Regions from separate parts of the Bradyrhizobium sp. CFUWI genome, predicted to be linked through region 1. Evidence: predicted binding sites of a transcription regulator. Region 1 holds the regulator's gene; each other region holds the start of a gene.
The links. The regulator LexA, encoded in region 1, represses DNA repair genes until DNA is damaged. The targets are predictions, from matches to a motif close to TGTTCNNNNTGTGTTCNG.
Positions count from the first base shown of each region.

Region 1 (4,782 bases):
CCGCGCCATCACTTTCCGCACGCTGGCGGTGGCGGCGCTGATCGTGCTTGCGGTTGCGCCGGAGGCGCTGGTGCATCCGAGCTTCCAGATGTCGTTTGCGGCAACGCTCGGGCTGGTGGCGCTGGTTCAGATCGGCATGCCGAACCTGCTGGCCTCGCCCGATCATTCGGCGACGGCACGCGTCGCGCTGTGGGGCGGCCGCGAGATCGCGATGCTGTTCCTGGCCTCGCTGATCGCGGGGCTCGCGACCACGCCCTACGCCGCCTTCCACTTCCATCGCGTCACGCCCTATGGCGTGCTCGCCAATCTCGGTGCGATGCCGGTGGTCTCGGCGCTGGTGATGCCGGCGGGGCTATTGGGATTGCTGGCCGCGCCCTTCGGGCTCGATAGCGTGTTCTGGTGGCTGATGGGACTGGGCATCGACTGGATGGTCGCGGTCTCGCGCTGGGTGGCGGCACTGCCGGGCGCGGTCGGCCGCATCCCGGCGTTCGGCATCGCGCCGCTGATCGCCGCGAGCCTCGGCATCATCGTGATGGGATTGTTGCGCACGCCCTTGCGGTGGTGCGGTGCCGTGGTGCTGCTGGCTTCCATCGCCTTTGGCCTGTCGGTACGGCAGCCTGATGTCCTGATTGCCGGCGACGGCGCCAGCGTCGCGGTGCGGGGCGGGGACGGGCGTCTGCACCTGATCAGGGCGAAGGACAGTTTCCTGCTGAAGGAGTGGCTGGCGGCCGACGCCGATCCGCGCAATGCCGGCAGCAGTGCGCTGGCCGAGGGCGTGTCGTGCGACGAGGCCGGTTGCGTGACTCCGCTCGCCGATGGACGCCTGGTCGCGCTGGCCTTGCGCATCGACGCGCTGGCGGACGATTGCAGCCGCGCCGCGCTGGTGGTGACGTCACGGCCAGCGCCGCCCGATTGCGCGGCGATGGTGGTGGATCGGCAGCGGCTCGCTCGTCAGGGCGCGCTGGCGCTGACACGGCATGGCGATGGATTTGCGGTTCAGGCGGTGAAGGCGAGGGGTGCAAGCCGCCCCTGGTCGCCGGCGGCAGCCGGCGAGGGAGATTCTGACATGACCCTCATGCCACGGTCGGCAGCTCCACGCGTTCGCGACGCAACGCCGTCGGAGGCCGATCTTCAGGCCGAGGACTGAGCTTCTATCAGCCGATCGGCAGGCGCCTGACCGGCGACCGACTGTCGGCGATGATCTGCGGCTTCTGCTCGCGCTCGCCGACCGGCTGCGTCACCGGCAGCTGCAGCACGGTTGCGCGCTGGCCTTCGACCAGCTGAGTCACCAGCACGTACTTGCCGTCCGGAAATTCGATCGCGTCGTGATGGCGATCGGGAACGTGCGGATCGATCTTGCCGAACTTGCCGACGCGGGAGTTGACGGTGCGCGTCCAGATCCAGCGGTTGTCGTAACGGACGTTGTCGGCGAAGGCGAGCTCCGTCCCCGGCAGCAGGCAGACCGCAACGGAGAGATCGGCTTCGGAGGCGAAGCCGCGTGTCGAGGTGCCGCGGAAGGTTGTCGTGACGATCGTCTCGCCGACTTCAGCGGGGCGCGTCGCGATAGCATGCAGGCTATAGTCACACATCGGGTGCTCCTCATGCGAAGATAGCGACCCGCACCTCTCCTTGGAGGCGCAGGCCTCGAAGTAGAAGTATGCAACGCTCTGCTCGGTTATAGGCGAATCTGCGGCTGCGATTCGCGAGGCGCGATCACATTAACTTTCCCGAAGTCGATAGGAACAAAGCCGGGTCCCGTGCATTTCGCCGGCGCGCGTCTACGACTGCCAAGTGTCGCCAGCTCGATTGCGATACCTCCACGCTTGTATTGCGGGCGTTGCGGACTTGCCCGTTCACTGCCGTGTTGTTGCGGAGATTGTGATGCGATTACGCGGCAACGGCGGCGTGCGTGCCGATGCCGCGATCAGCGTCGCGACGGCTGCACCAAACGATCTGGCGCTCGGCTGTCCTCTCGAACGCGAACGGCCGTGAAGCGATGTTGCTTCGTGGAGCGGACATTCATCCGCTCCAATCTTTGATCGGCGATGCCGACCGAAGGGCGCACGCAGACGCCAAAATATATCTCGGACCGAGTCCTTCCGGAATCAGTACTTCCGATAAAGCCCGATCAGCTTGCCCTGAATCTTCACCCGGTTCGGCGGCAGGATGCGCACCTCATAAGCGGCATTGGCGGGCTCGAGTGCGATCGAGGCGCCGCGGCGGCGGAAGCGCTTGAGCGTGGCCTCCTCGTCGTCGATCAGCGCCACCACGATGTCGCCGGTATCGGCGCTCTCGTTGCGCTGGATCAGCGCCATGTCGCCGTCGAGGATACCGGCTTCGACCATGGAATCGCCGCGCACCTCGAGTGCGTAGTGCTCGCCCGCGCCGAGCATGTCGGGCGGCACGCTGATGGTGTGGCTGCGGGTCTGCAACGCCTCGATCGGCGTGCCGGCCGCGATACGGCCCATCACGGGGACTGCAACGGGCCGCTCGCCCTCGTCCATGGACGGGCTGGAGCTCGCGCGGATCTTGCCGAGATTGCCCTCGATGACGCTCGGCGTGAAGCCGCGCCGGGCGCCGGCGGCAGCCTGCAGCTCCGGCAGCTTGATCACTTCGATGGCGCGTGCGCGGTTAGGCAGGCGGCGGATGAAGCCACGCTCCTCGAGCGCGGTGATGAGGCGGTGGATGCCCGACTTCGAGCGCAGGTCGAGCGCATCCTTCATCTCGTCGAAGGAGGGCGGCACGCCGCTTTCCTTCAAACGTTCGCTGATGAACCTCAGAAGCTCGTATTGTTTGCGCGTTAACATCTCGACCAAAGTCCCCCGGTTGATGTCGTTCGATTCCGAGACGATGAGTTCAGCGATAAGCCGCTACATGCTCGAAACAAATCATGAACGGACACTATATGTTCGATACATGTTCCGCAACTGCTTAATTTACCGTGAACGGCGGCAAACTCGCGGAATGCGTGTGGCCGTGGACTCAGACGGGGAGCCGCAGCACCTCGCAGGGGCCACCGGCCTCGGCCTTCGCCGCGAACGGTGCGCGCACGAGAAGTACCTGTGCCGCAGCAAGATTTGCAAGCAGAGAGGAATCCTGATGGCTGACGGGAATGGCGACTTGCGTACCATCGTCGCGCAGCTCCAGGCGCGCGCGCAGATAATCCTCGCGCTGGTCGTTGGCACCGAGGTCGCGACCCAGCACGGCGCGCTCGCGGCGATGATGAATCACTGAACGGCCCGACAGGGCACGAATCAGCGGCACCATGAACAGGAACGCGCACACATAGGACGACACGGGATTGCCGGGCAGGCCGATTACGCGCATCGCGCCGAGCCGTCCGTGCATCATCGGCTTGCCGGGGCGTATCGCGATCTTCCAGAACGCCATCGAGATGCCTTCGCCCAGCAGCGCCTGCTGGACCAGGTCATGGTCGCCGACCGACGCGCCGCCGGTCGTGACCAGGATGTCAGCCCCGCTTTCGCGGGCGCGGCGGATCCCGGCGGAGGTGGCCTCCAGCGTGTCGGCGGCCACCCCGAGGTCGATGGTCTCGGCGCCCTCGCTGCGGGCGAGCGCGTGCAGGGCGTAGCCGTTGGAATAGACGATCTGGCCGTGCCCGGGGGCGGTGCCCGGCCTCACCAGTTCGTCGCCGGTGGCAAGGATCGCAACCTTGGGACGGCGGCAGACGGCGAGGTGCGGGTGATTCATCGCCGCCGCGAGCGCGAGATCGCGCTCCGTCAGGCGGGTTCCCTTGCGCAGGAGCACGTCACCCTCGCGGAAATCGACGCCGGCCGGGCGGATGTGCCGTCCGGTGATCGCGGCTTCCTTGATGGTGACGCTGTTGCCATCTGTGACGGTGTCCTCCTGGATCACGACCGCGTCCGCACCATCAGGGACGACGCCGCCGGTGAAGATCCGCACCGCTTCCCCCGCGCCGACCGTTCGGGCGAAGGGACGGCCGGCCGCGACCTCGCCGATCACCGTCAGCCGGGAATCGATCGTTGCCGCATCGGCCGCGCGCACCGCATAGCCGTCCATCGCCGACATCGCTTGCGGGGGCTGCGTGCGCCGTGCCGCGAGGTCATGCGCGAGCACGCGGTGATAGGCTTCGTCGAGCGAAACCATCTGTTCAGGCAGCGGCTCTGCACCTGCCAGCACCGCAGCAAGGGCGTCGGAAACCGGCATCAGGGCCACGGGCGAAACTCCTGCTCGGCACATCGGTCAATGGGCGGCGAGAGTTCTAGCTGACTGCAGGCGCAAGGCAAAGCAGCACGCAGCTGATCTATCCTGCGTGATCTCCGTGGCGGAGGAGCAAGCGCAGGTCCGCCAAGCGCATGATCCGGAATGCGAGACAGACCGGGATGGAAGATGGCCATGGCAAGGCACGAGCGCCACGCCGGAATCGGTCAACTCCCGGTCGGCCCGTCCGGGCTGACGTTCCATGCGACGTCGGGCGGTTTGGGGCCTTGGTCCTTGTCGGGGAGCGGATCGGCCTGCGATTTCAGGTCCGCAGCCTTGCTGATCAGCTTGGCGGAAAGCTCGGAATCCGAGGTGTTTCTTGCGAATTCAAGCAGGAGAGAGGCTTGCTTGGTGAGGTAGGTTTTGCCCAGCACGTGGATCAGTCCGATGTAGAAATCCCAACGGACTGATGAGTCCGAAGAGGGGTATTCCGTTCCGGGAACTCCGTATAAAAATGCACAAAGTGATCAGGTTCCACACTTCCTGCAAATTTAGCGCCGGACGCGGGCCGGCTGCCGACCGCCGGGGAGGCAGCGCAACCTT
Region 1 covers NZ_JBWJZE010000012.1:28,945-33,726, forward strand. The annotation lists gene AC066S_RS24615 (ComEC/Rec2 family competence protein) at 1-1,147, shown strand, start outside; gene AC066S_RS24620 (hypothetical protein) at 1,155-1,589, opposite strand; gene lexA (transcriptional repressor LexA) at 2,106-2,807, opposite strand; gene AC066S_RS24630 (molybdopterin molybdotransferase MoeA) at 2,983-4,194, opposite strand; gene AC066S_RS24635 (hypothetical protein) at 4,407-4,613, opposite strand; gene AC066S_RS24640 (HAD family hydrolase) at 4,781-4,782, opposite strand, start outside.

Region 2 (4,782 bases), on a different contig from region 1:
CGCCTCGATCGCCTGTGAGATGCGGTGCACGGCATCCGCAGAGCCGGCGGCGTCGCGCTGGAGCGCGTCGATCTTCTTTGTGATCTCTTCGGTCGCGCTTTGCGTCTGCACCGCGAGCGCCTTGACCTCGGTCGCGACGACCGCAAAGCCTCTTCCCGCAGCGCCCGCGCGTGCGGCCTCGATCGTCGAATTGAGGGCGAGCAGCGTCGTCTGCCGCGCGATCTGCGCGATCAGATTGACGACGTTGCCGATGGCGGCAGAGGATTCGCGCAAGCGGTCGACATTGGCGCGGGCTTCCTGCGCCGCGGCGCTGGCCTCGTCGGCGAGCTTACCCGCCTCGCGAACCTGAGCCCCGATTCCCAGCGCGGATTGGGTGAACTTGTCGGCGGCATGGGCGAAAGTGGAGGCGGTCGATTGCGCGGCATTGGTCCGGCCGGTCAGGGCATCGGTGCGGTCGCGGATGGCGGCAAGCGTCGCCGCGGTCGCCTCGGCGCCGCCGGCCACCGAATTGGCGGCGCGTTCGAGCTGGCGGATCATGGCGCCGAGCTCGAGTTCCAGCAGCTCCAGGATTTCCCGCGCCGAATCAGTCTCGGCCGCGGGAGCCGGCTCGGAATGGGCCGACGGCTGCGGAGCCGCCGGGGCGGTCGCGGGCGCAGCCTGGTCCGGCAGACGCTTCCGAAATAGTCCGAACGCCATCAGTTCTCTCTTGTCGGGGAACGGTCGGGCGCTATTTTCGCAGGCTGGAATGAAATCAGGGTTAACAATGCCCGATCTCTAGGCGCCGGCCGTTACGGCGGCTATCTTTACAGTGCTACCTTGGAGCAGCAGATCCCTTTGATTCCGGTGGGGTGGCGGCCTATAAGGCCGCGCTTCCCACGCTCACCTTTGGCTGACGATTTTCCAAGAGACCACGCATGGCCGGACATTCCCAATTCAAGAACATCATGCACCGCAAGGGGCGGCAGGATGCCCAGAAGTCGAAGCTGTTCGGCAAGCTGGCGCGGGAAATCACGGTCGCCGCCAAGCTCGGCACCCCCGACCCCGCCATGAACCCCCGTCTGCGCGCGGCCGTGATCGCGGCGCGGCAGGAGAACATGCCGAAGGACAATATCGAGCGCGCCATCAAGAAGGCGCTCGGCAGCGACGGCGAGAACTATGACGAGATCCGCTACGAGGGCTATGGCCCCGGCGGCGTCGCCGTCATCGTCGAAGCGCTGACCGACAACCGCAACCGCGCCGCCTCCGACATCCGCTCCTTCTTCACCAAGTCCGGCGGCAATCTCGGCGAAACCGGCTCGGTCTCCTTCATGTTCGACCGCACCGGCATCATCGAATACGACCGCAGCGTCGCTTCCGACGACGCCGTGCTCGATGCCGCGATCGAGGCCGGCGCCGACGACGTCGTCTCCGGCGAAGGCGGCCACGAGATCTACGCCTCGACCGAAGGCTATCGCGACGTCGCCAAGGCGCTGGAAGCAAAGTTCGGCGAGCCGCGTAAGGCCGCGCTGATCTGGAAGCCGCAGAACACTGTCGCGGTCGACGACGAGACCGGCGAGAAGCTGCTCAAGCTGATGGACTTGCTCAACGAGCACGACGACGTCCAGAACGTCTACGCCAATTTCGAGGTGTCGGACGCGCTGATGGCGAAGATGGGCGGGTAGGGCTCGCGTGTCCCGGACGCGCTGCAGCGTGAAACGCTGCTGCGCAGAGCCGGGACCCCTCTTTCTCCGGGTCCAGACGCCTGCTGGACCCCGGCTCAGCAGCGCAGCACTGCGTGCCGCGCTGCGCCCGAGGCACGAGACCCCCTTTCCCCTGTTACTTCTGTTCTGTTTCTGTTTCGCTTCCGGCGGCCAGCCGCTATCACTGGCCCATGACTGCGCTCCCGATTCGTGGCCCCGTTCGCATCATCGGCATCGACCCCGGCCTGCGCCGCACCGGCTGGGGCGTGATCGAGGCTGACGGCAACCGCCTGATCTATGTGGCCTGCGGCTCGGTGGAACCGGCGAACGACCTGCCGCTGGCGAGCCGGCTGCTCGCGATTCATGACGGGCTCGCGGCCGTGCTCTCGAACCATCAGCCGATCGAAGCCGCGGTCGAGCAGACCTTCGTCAACAAGGACGGCGTCGCGACGCTGAAGCTCGGCCAGGCCCGCGGCGTCGCCATGCTGGCGCCCGCAATGTTCGGCATCCCGGTCGCCGAATACGCGCCCAATCAGGTCAAGAAAACCGTCGTCGGCGCCGGTCACGCCGAGAAGGCCCAGATCGCGATGATGCTGAAGATCCTGCTGCCGAAGGCCGAGCCGCCGTCAGCCGACGCCGCCGACGCGCTCGCCATCGCCATCACCCACGCCCATCACCGCCAGAGCACCGCGCTCAGGCTGAAGGTGGCGGGACTATGAGCGGGTACGACGACTTCCCGGCGTCATGCCCGGGCTTGTCCCGGGCATCCACGATCTTTTTCGCTGAAGCCAAGGCCGTGGATGGCCGGGACGAGCCCGGCCATGACGAGAGAGAAGTGCCCGCCGCATTCGAGGAATCCATATGATCGGCAAGCTCAAAGGCCTGATCGATTCCTACGGCGAGGATTTCGTCATCCTCGACGTCGGCGGCGTCGGCTATCAGGTGCACTGCTCCTCGCGCACGCTGCAGCATCTGCCCTCACCGGGCGAGGCCGCCGTGCTGTCGATCGAGACCTATGTCCGCGAGGATCAAATAAAACTGTTCGGCTTCCGCACCGACCAGGAGCGCGAATGGTTTCGCCTGCTCCAGACCGTGCAGGGCGTCGGCGCCAAGGTCGCGCTCGCCGTGCTCGGCACGCTGGCGCCGGCCGATCTCGCCAATGCGATTGCGCTGCGCGACAAGGCGGCGGTGGCGCGCACGCCCGGCGTCGGCCCCAAGGTCGCCGAGCGCATCGTCACCGAGCTGAAGGACAAGGCGCCGGCCTTCGCCAATGTCGATCCCGCCGTGGTGCATCTTGCCGGTGCCGTCGACGATCAGCGCGCACCACGTCCGGTTGCCGATGCGATCTCCGCGCTGGTCAATCTCGGCTACGGCCAGCCACAGGCTGCTGCTGCGATTGCATCGGCCTCGCGCAGCGCGGGTGAAGCCGCCGAGACGGCGCAGCTCATCCGGCTCGGCCTGAAGGAGCTCTCGAAGTGAGCGATCCCAAGGCCAACCGCATGGTCTCTCCCGAGCGCCGCAGCGACGATGTCGGCGATACCGCGTTGCGTCCGCAATCGCTGTCCGACTTCGTCGGACAGCAGCAGGCGCGCAAGAATCTCTCGATCTTCATCGAGGCGGCGCGCAAGCGCGGCGAGGCGCTGGATCACGTGCTGTTCGTCGGTCCCCCCGGTCTCGGCAAGACCACGCTGGCGCAGATCGTCGCCAAGGAGCTCGGCGTCGGCTTCCGCGCCACCTCGGGCCCTGTCATCGCCAAGGCGGGCGATCTCGCAGCGCTCCTCACCAATCTCGAGGAGCGCGACGTGCTCTTCATCGACGAGATCCATCGCCTGAGCCCGGCGGTGGAAGAGGTGCTCTATCCCGCGATGGAGGATTTTCAGCTCGACCTCATCATCGGCGAGGGTCCGGCGGCGCGCTCGGTGAAGATCGAGCTGTCGAAGTTCACGCTCGTCGGCGCCACCACGCGCGCCGGCCTGCTCACCAATCCCTTGCGCGACCGCTTTGGCATTCCGGTGCGGCTGAATTTCTACACGATCGAGGAATTGGAGAGCATCGTCAGCCGTGGCGCGCGCGTGCTCAATGTCGGCATGAGCGCGGACGGCGCCAACGAGATCGCGCGCCGCGCCCGCGGCACGCCGCGCATCGCCGGGCGGCTGCTCAGGCGCGTGCGCGATTTTGCCTCCGCAGCCGATGCCGACAAGATCGACCGCAAGATCGCCGACCACGCGCTGAGCGCGCTCGAGGTCGACGCCGCTGGGCTAGATGCCATGGACCGCCGCTATCTCTCGACCATCGCGACGAACTATGGCGGCGGCCCGGTCGGCGTCGAGACCATGGCCGCCGCCTTGTCCGAGCCGCGCGATGCGATCGAGGACATTATCGAGCCTTATCTCATCCAGTGCGGCTATCTCCAGCGCACCCCGCGCGGCCGCCTGCTCACCTCGCATGCCTTCCGTCATCTCGGCATCGCCGAGCCCTCGCGCGATGCTGCGGCACAGTTCGGCCTGTTCGGGACGGACGAGAGCGACGACTGATCTGCGCTAACCCAGGACCTTCTGTCATCAATTTCCGGTCATCTCGTGCAGACGATCTGCACGAGCGCACCCCAATTCCGCTCCAATCGGACCGCATCAAGAAGGCGCATCTCGATCGGATTTCCATGATCACGCGTCGTCATTTCATTCGTTCCATCGGTGGCCTGTCCGTCCTCGGTGTCTCGACAGCCGCCTATGGCGTCGGCGTCGAGCCGGTGCTGCGGCTCCGCGTCACCCGCTATCATCCGAAGCCGCGGCAATGGCCGGCGGATTTCCCGCTGAAGATCGCCGCCATCGCCGATATCCATGCCTGCGATCCCTGGATGTCGCTGGAGCGGATCGAGGGCATCGTCGAGCGCACCAATGCGCTGAACGCCGACCTCGTCGTGCTGCTCGGCGATTATGTCGCCGGTCTTCACCACGTCACGCGCTTCATTCCGTCGAGGGAATGGGCGAGGGTGCTCGCCGGTCTCAAGGCGCCGCTCGGCGTCCATGCCGTCATGGGCAATCACGATTATTGGGACGACAAGACCGTGCAGCGCACGGGGCGCGGGCCGACGATGGCGCAT
Region 2 covers NZ_JBWJZE010000003.1:11,048-15,829, reverse strand. The annotation lists gene AC066S_RS07425 (methyl-accepting chemotaxis protein) at 1-696, opposite strand, end outside; gene AC066S_RS07420 (YebC/PmpR family DNA-binding transcriptional regulator) at 915-1,661, shown strand; gene ruvC (crossover junction endodeoxyribonuclease RuvC) at 1,871-2,398, shown strand; gene ruvA (Holliday junction branch migration protein RuvA) at 2,541-3,158, shown strand; gene ruvB (Holliday junction branch migration DNA helicase RuvB) at 3,155-4,213, shown strand; gene AC066S_RS07400 (metallophosphoesterase) at 4,339-4,782, shown strand, end outside.
Region 2: a site for LexA is predicted at 1,823-1,840, ahead of ruvC (crossover junction endodeoxyribonuclease RuvC). Genes of this name have one in related genera too.

Region 3 (4,782 bases), 110 kb from region 1:
TGTGGGTTCGCGCAGCCATCACACCGAGCACCAGCGTCGCCAGCGTGAAGATCGATAGCAGATGGATCGGACTCCACGGCCCGACCAGACGAATCTCGTGGATCCAGAACGAGCTGAGCGCCACGACAAGCATTAGTGCTACCCAAAGCCAGCCCAGAGCCCGATGTGGCAGCCTTCCCTTGGGAGCGACGAGTTGGATCGCCCCGAGGAAGAACGCAGCCATGGCGGCGAAGGCATGCAGCGGGATCGGCGGAGCGGCATCAAGCAGCTGTGCGAGGCTCAAGGGGCGCGTTCTCCGGATTGGCCGAAGCCGGGCAGGCAACTAGAAGTTCTGCTCCAGTCCGAGCGGCCAACGGGTCAGCTGCCCCGACATTCCCGCCGACCATGAATTCATGGATCTCGTCTTGGTTCGGATCCTCGAAAGCCGGATCCGCCGTTTCCTGTCCCGGACCGAACCGTCTCCTCCCCAGCGTTAGAACGGGATATCGTCGTCCATGTCGCTGTTGCGGCCGCCGCCGCCGGCGGCAACGGGACGGCGCGGCGCGCTGCTGACCGGGCCGGAGGAGCCGAAATCGCCGCCCGGCTCGTCACCGAAGCTGCCGCCTCCGCCGCCGCCACTGCGGCCATCGAGCATCGTCAGGGTCGAGTTGAAGCCCTGGAGCACAACCTCGGTGGAATATTTCTCGACGCCGCTCTGGTCGGTCCATTTGCGGGTCTGGAGCGCCCCCTCGATGTAAACCTTCGCGCCCTTCTTCAGATATTGCTCGGCGACCTTGCAGAGCCCTTCGTTGAAGATCACGACGCGATGCCATTCAGTCTTCTCCTTGCGCTCGCCAGTATTCTTGTCGCGCCAGGTTTCCGATGTCGCGATGCTCAAATTCGCAATCGGCCGCCCGTCCTGGGTGCGGCGGATTTCAGGATCCTTGCCGAGATTTCCAACCAGAATGACCTTGTTGACGCTTCCCGCCATCGCCGCTCTCCACTCCGAATGCCACTGATTTCAAAGGCCGAGCGCGCTGCCTGCGTTCCTCTGCGCCCTGTTGGGGCGACCCTATACGCTTGCGGGCGCCGCTCAGCCCATCACCCCCAAGGTTATCCCCACATATAGCATCGACCTCCGCAACGTTCCAGATTTGTTCTTCCTGCCGGTGCACCGAAAACAGATCGTGCCAACTCAGCGCGCCGGCGCCTAAGATTGTTCCGCCGAAGGGAACCCTGCGGGGCTGGACGGTGGGCCTCGAGTACGACCACATTTTCCTCCGCAACCGCACCATGACTTTCACCGGCTCCGGCAACCTTCCGGCGGCCCGCTTGGCGCTGTTACACGCTCCGAGCGTATCAGTCAGGACGCCGATATCGCCCTGATCCGGGGTGAACTACCGCTGGGGCGGTCCGCTGATCGCAAAATACTGATATCCATCTGATATTGTTCGATGATTGAAGGCCGGCCTCGCGCCGGCCTTTGTCGTTTGGCGGTAGGGTTTATCGACGCAATGAGTCAGTAACCATCACCTTTTCGACCCCTGTGGCTTTTCGGAGACACAACTTGCAGCTTCAGTGGTGTAAGCACTGCCTCAGTTGGGCCGTTGAGTCCGATGCCCTTCCGTCAAGGAAGGCAACAACAGAAACTGGGACTGGGATTAAGTTGAAAATGAAAAAGGCTTTGTTGGCTTCGGCCTGTTTGTTCGCTCTGGCGGCCCCCGCTTCGGCTGCTGATCTCGCGGCTCGCCCCTACACCAAGGCGCCGGTCGCGCCGATGGCTTCGGTCTACAACTGGACCGGCTTCTACCTCGGTGTCGTCGGTGGCGGCGCTTGGCAGGACGCTTCCGACATCAAGATGAAGGGCGGCTTCGTCGGCGGCACCGCCGGCTACAACTGGCAGACCGGCAACGTCGTGTTCGGCATCGAGGCCGATGGCGCCTGGGCTGACGTCAGCGACTCCATTACTGGTACGGTTTTCGTCGCCGGCGTCGGCGGCGTTCCCGCCTCGCTGACCTCGAAGATCGACGCCATGGGCACCGTGCGCGGCCGCATCGGCTGGGCCGTCAACAACGTGCTGTTCTACGGCACCGGTGGTTACGCCTGGGTCGACAACAAGCTCACCGCCACCCTGGGTGCCCTCTCGGTCTCCGAGAGCAAGTTCCACTCCGGCTGGACCGTCGGTGCAGGCGTCGAGGCGTTCTTCGCGCCGCAGTGGTCGGTCAAGGGCGAGTATCTCTATCGCAGCCTCGACGGCGAGAGCTACTTCTCGGGCGCCATCGCCACCAACACGCTTGAGATGCACACCGTGCAGGTCGGCGTGAACTATCACTTCGGCGCCCCGGTCGTCGCGAAGTACTAAGCCTCGCTCCAACGCTATTGCGTTACGAAAGGCCGGCCTTGCGCCGGCCTTTTTGTTTTGGCGGAGACGCCGGTTCAGTTCCTCGCCGACCTGCTGCCAGATGCCGCCAGCGCGCCAACATTCCGTTGACGATTCGCAACTCCCTCTGGAAATCCGTCTCCGTTCTTCCTACGTTCGCTGCCAACCCCATCGGCGCCGATCCGGTTCCGGACGAAGCGCGGCTCTCTTGCTGGCGCGGTCGCGCACCCATGGGATTGCTTGAGGGCAACTCGGATGGATGAAGTGATCAAGGCGAAGCGCCAACAACAGAACGCGGGCTCGAGCCTGCGCGCAATTACGATCCGCGGCGCGCGCGAGCACAACCTCAAGAACATCGACGTCGAGATTCCCCGCGACAAGCTGGTGGTGTTTACCGGCCTGTCCGGCTCCGGCAAATCCTCGCTCGCTTTCGACACCATCTACGCCGAGGGCCAGCGCCGCTACGTCGAATCGCTGTCGGCCTATGCGCGCCAGTTCCTGGAGATGATGCAGAAGCCCGACGTCGACCAGATCGACGGCCTGTCGCCCGCGATCTCGATCGAGCAGAAGACCACCTCGAAGAACCCGCGCTCGACCGTCGGCACCGTCACCGAGATCTACGACTATATGCGCCTGCTGTGGGCGCGCGTCGGCGTGCCCTATTCGCCGGCCACGGGCCTGCCGATCGAAAGCCAGACCGTCTCGCAGATGGTCGACCGCGTGCTGGCGCTGCCCGAGGGCACGCGGCTCTATCTTCTCGCGCCCGTCGTGCGCGGCCGCAAGGGCGAGTACCGCAAGGAGCTCGTCGAATGGCTCAAGAAGGGCTTTCAGCGCGTCAAGATCGACGGCACCTTCCATGAGCTCGCTGAAGCGCCGACCCTGGACAAGAAATTCCCGCACGACATCGACGTGGTCGTCGACCGGATCGTGGTGCGCGCCGACATCGGCCAACGCCTCGCCGAGAGCTTCGAGACCGCGCTGAAGCTCGCCGAAGGCCTCGCCGTCGTCGAGTTCGCCGACGCGCCAGCGGCAGCTCCCACCGAAGAGAAGAAGAAGACCGCCAAGATCCACGACAAGAGCGGACCCGAGCGCATGCTGTTCTCGGAAAAGTTCGCCTGCCCGGTCTCCGGCTTCACCATTCCCGAGGTCGAGCCCAGACTGTTTTCCTTCAACAACCCCTATGGCGCCTGTCCTGCCTGCGGCGGCCTCGGCGTCGAGCAGCATGTCGACGAGGACCTCGTCATCCCCGACAAGGAGCTCGCCATCGGCAAGGGCGCGATCGCGCCCTGGGCCAAATCGTCCTCACCTTATTACGTGCAGACGCTGACCGCGCTCGGCAAGCACTACAAGTTCACCCTGACCACCAAGTGGAAGGACCTGCCCAAGAAGACGAAAGACGCCATCCTGCATGGCTCCGGCGAGGACGAGATCAAGTTCTCCTACGAGGACGGGGTGCGCTCCTACGACACCAAGAAGCCGTTCGAGGGCGTCATCACCAACATCAACCGCCGCTACCGCGAGACCGAGAGCGAGTGGGCCCGCGAGGAGCTGGCGAAATATTTTCACGACGTCCCCTGCGAGGGCTGCAAGGGTTTTCGGCTCAAGCCCGAGGCGCTCTGCGTCAAGGTCGGCGGCAAGCATATCGGCGAGATCTCGGAGCTGTCGGTCAGGAAGGCCGGCGAATGGTTCGAGACCGTGCCCGCCGCGCTCAACGCGCAGCAGAACGAGATCGCCGGCCGCATTCTGAAAGAGATCCGCGAACGGCTCACCTTCCTGCTCGACGTCGGCCTCAACTACCTCACCTTGTCACGCTCCTCCGGCACGCTGTCCGGCGGCGAGAGCCAGCGCATCCGCCTCGCCTCGCAGATCGGCTCGGGCCTGACCGGCGTGCTCTACGTGCTGGACGAGCCCTCGATCGGCCTGCACCAGCGCGACAACGCCCGCCTGCTCGACACGCTGAAGCGGCTGCGTGACCTCGGCAACACCGTGGTCGTGGTCGAGCACGACGAGGACGCCATCCGCTTGGCCGATTACGTGCTCGACATCGGCCCCGGCGCCGGCATGCATGGCGGCCACATCGTCGCCGAAGGCACGCCCGCCGAGATCATGCGCAACCCGAAATCGCTGACCGGCAAGTACCTGACCGGCGAGCTCGAGGTCGAGGTGCCGGAGCGGCGTCCGCCGAACCATCGCCGCACCATCAAGGTGGTCAACGCGCGCGGCAATAACCTCAAGAACGTCACGGCGGAAATTCCGCTCGGCCTGTTCACCTGCGTCACCGGCGTCTCCGGCGGCGGCAAGTCGACATTGCTGATCGACACGCTGTACCGCGCCATCGCCCGCAAGCTGAACAATGCCAGCGAAGGCGCCGCCCCGCACGACCGCATCGAGGGCCTCGAGCACATCGACAAGATCATCGACAT
Region 3 covers NZ_JBWJZE010000012.1:141,241-146,022, reverse strand. The annotation lists gene AC066S_RS25195 (DUF2306 domain-containing protein) at 1-283, opposite strand, end outside; gene AC066S_RS25190 (single-stranded DNA-binding protein) at 473-970, opposite strand; gene AC066S_RS25185 (outer membrane protein) at 1,652-2,341, shown strand; gene uvrA (excinuclease ABC subunit UvrA) at 2,615-4,782, shown strand, end outside.
Region 3: a site for LexA is predicted at 2,502-2,519, ahead of uvrA (excinuclease ABC subunit UvrA). Genes of this name have one in related genera too.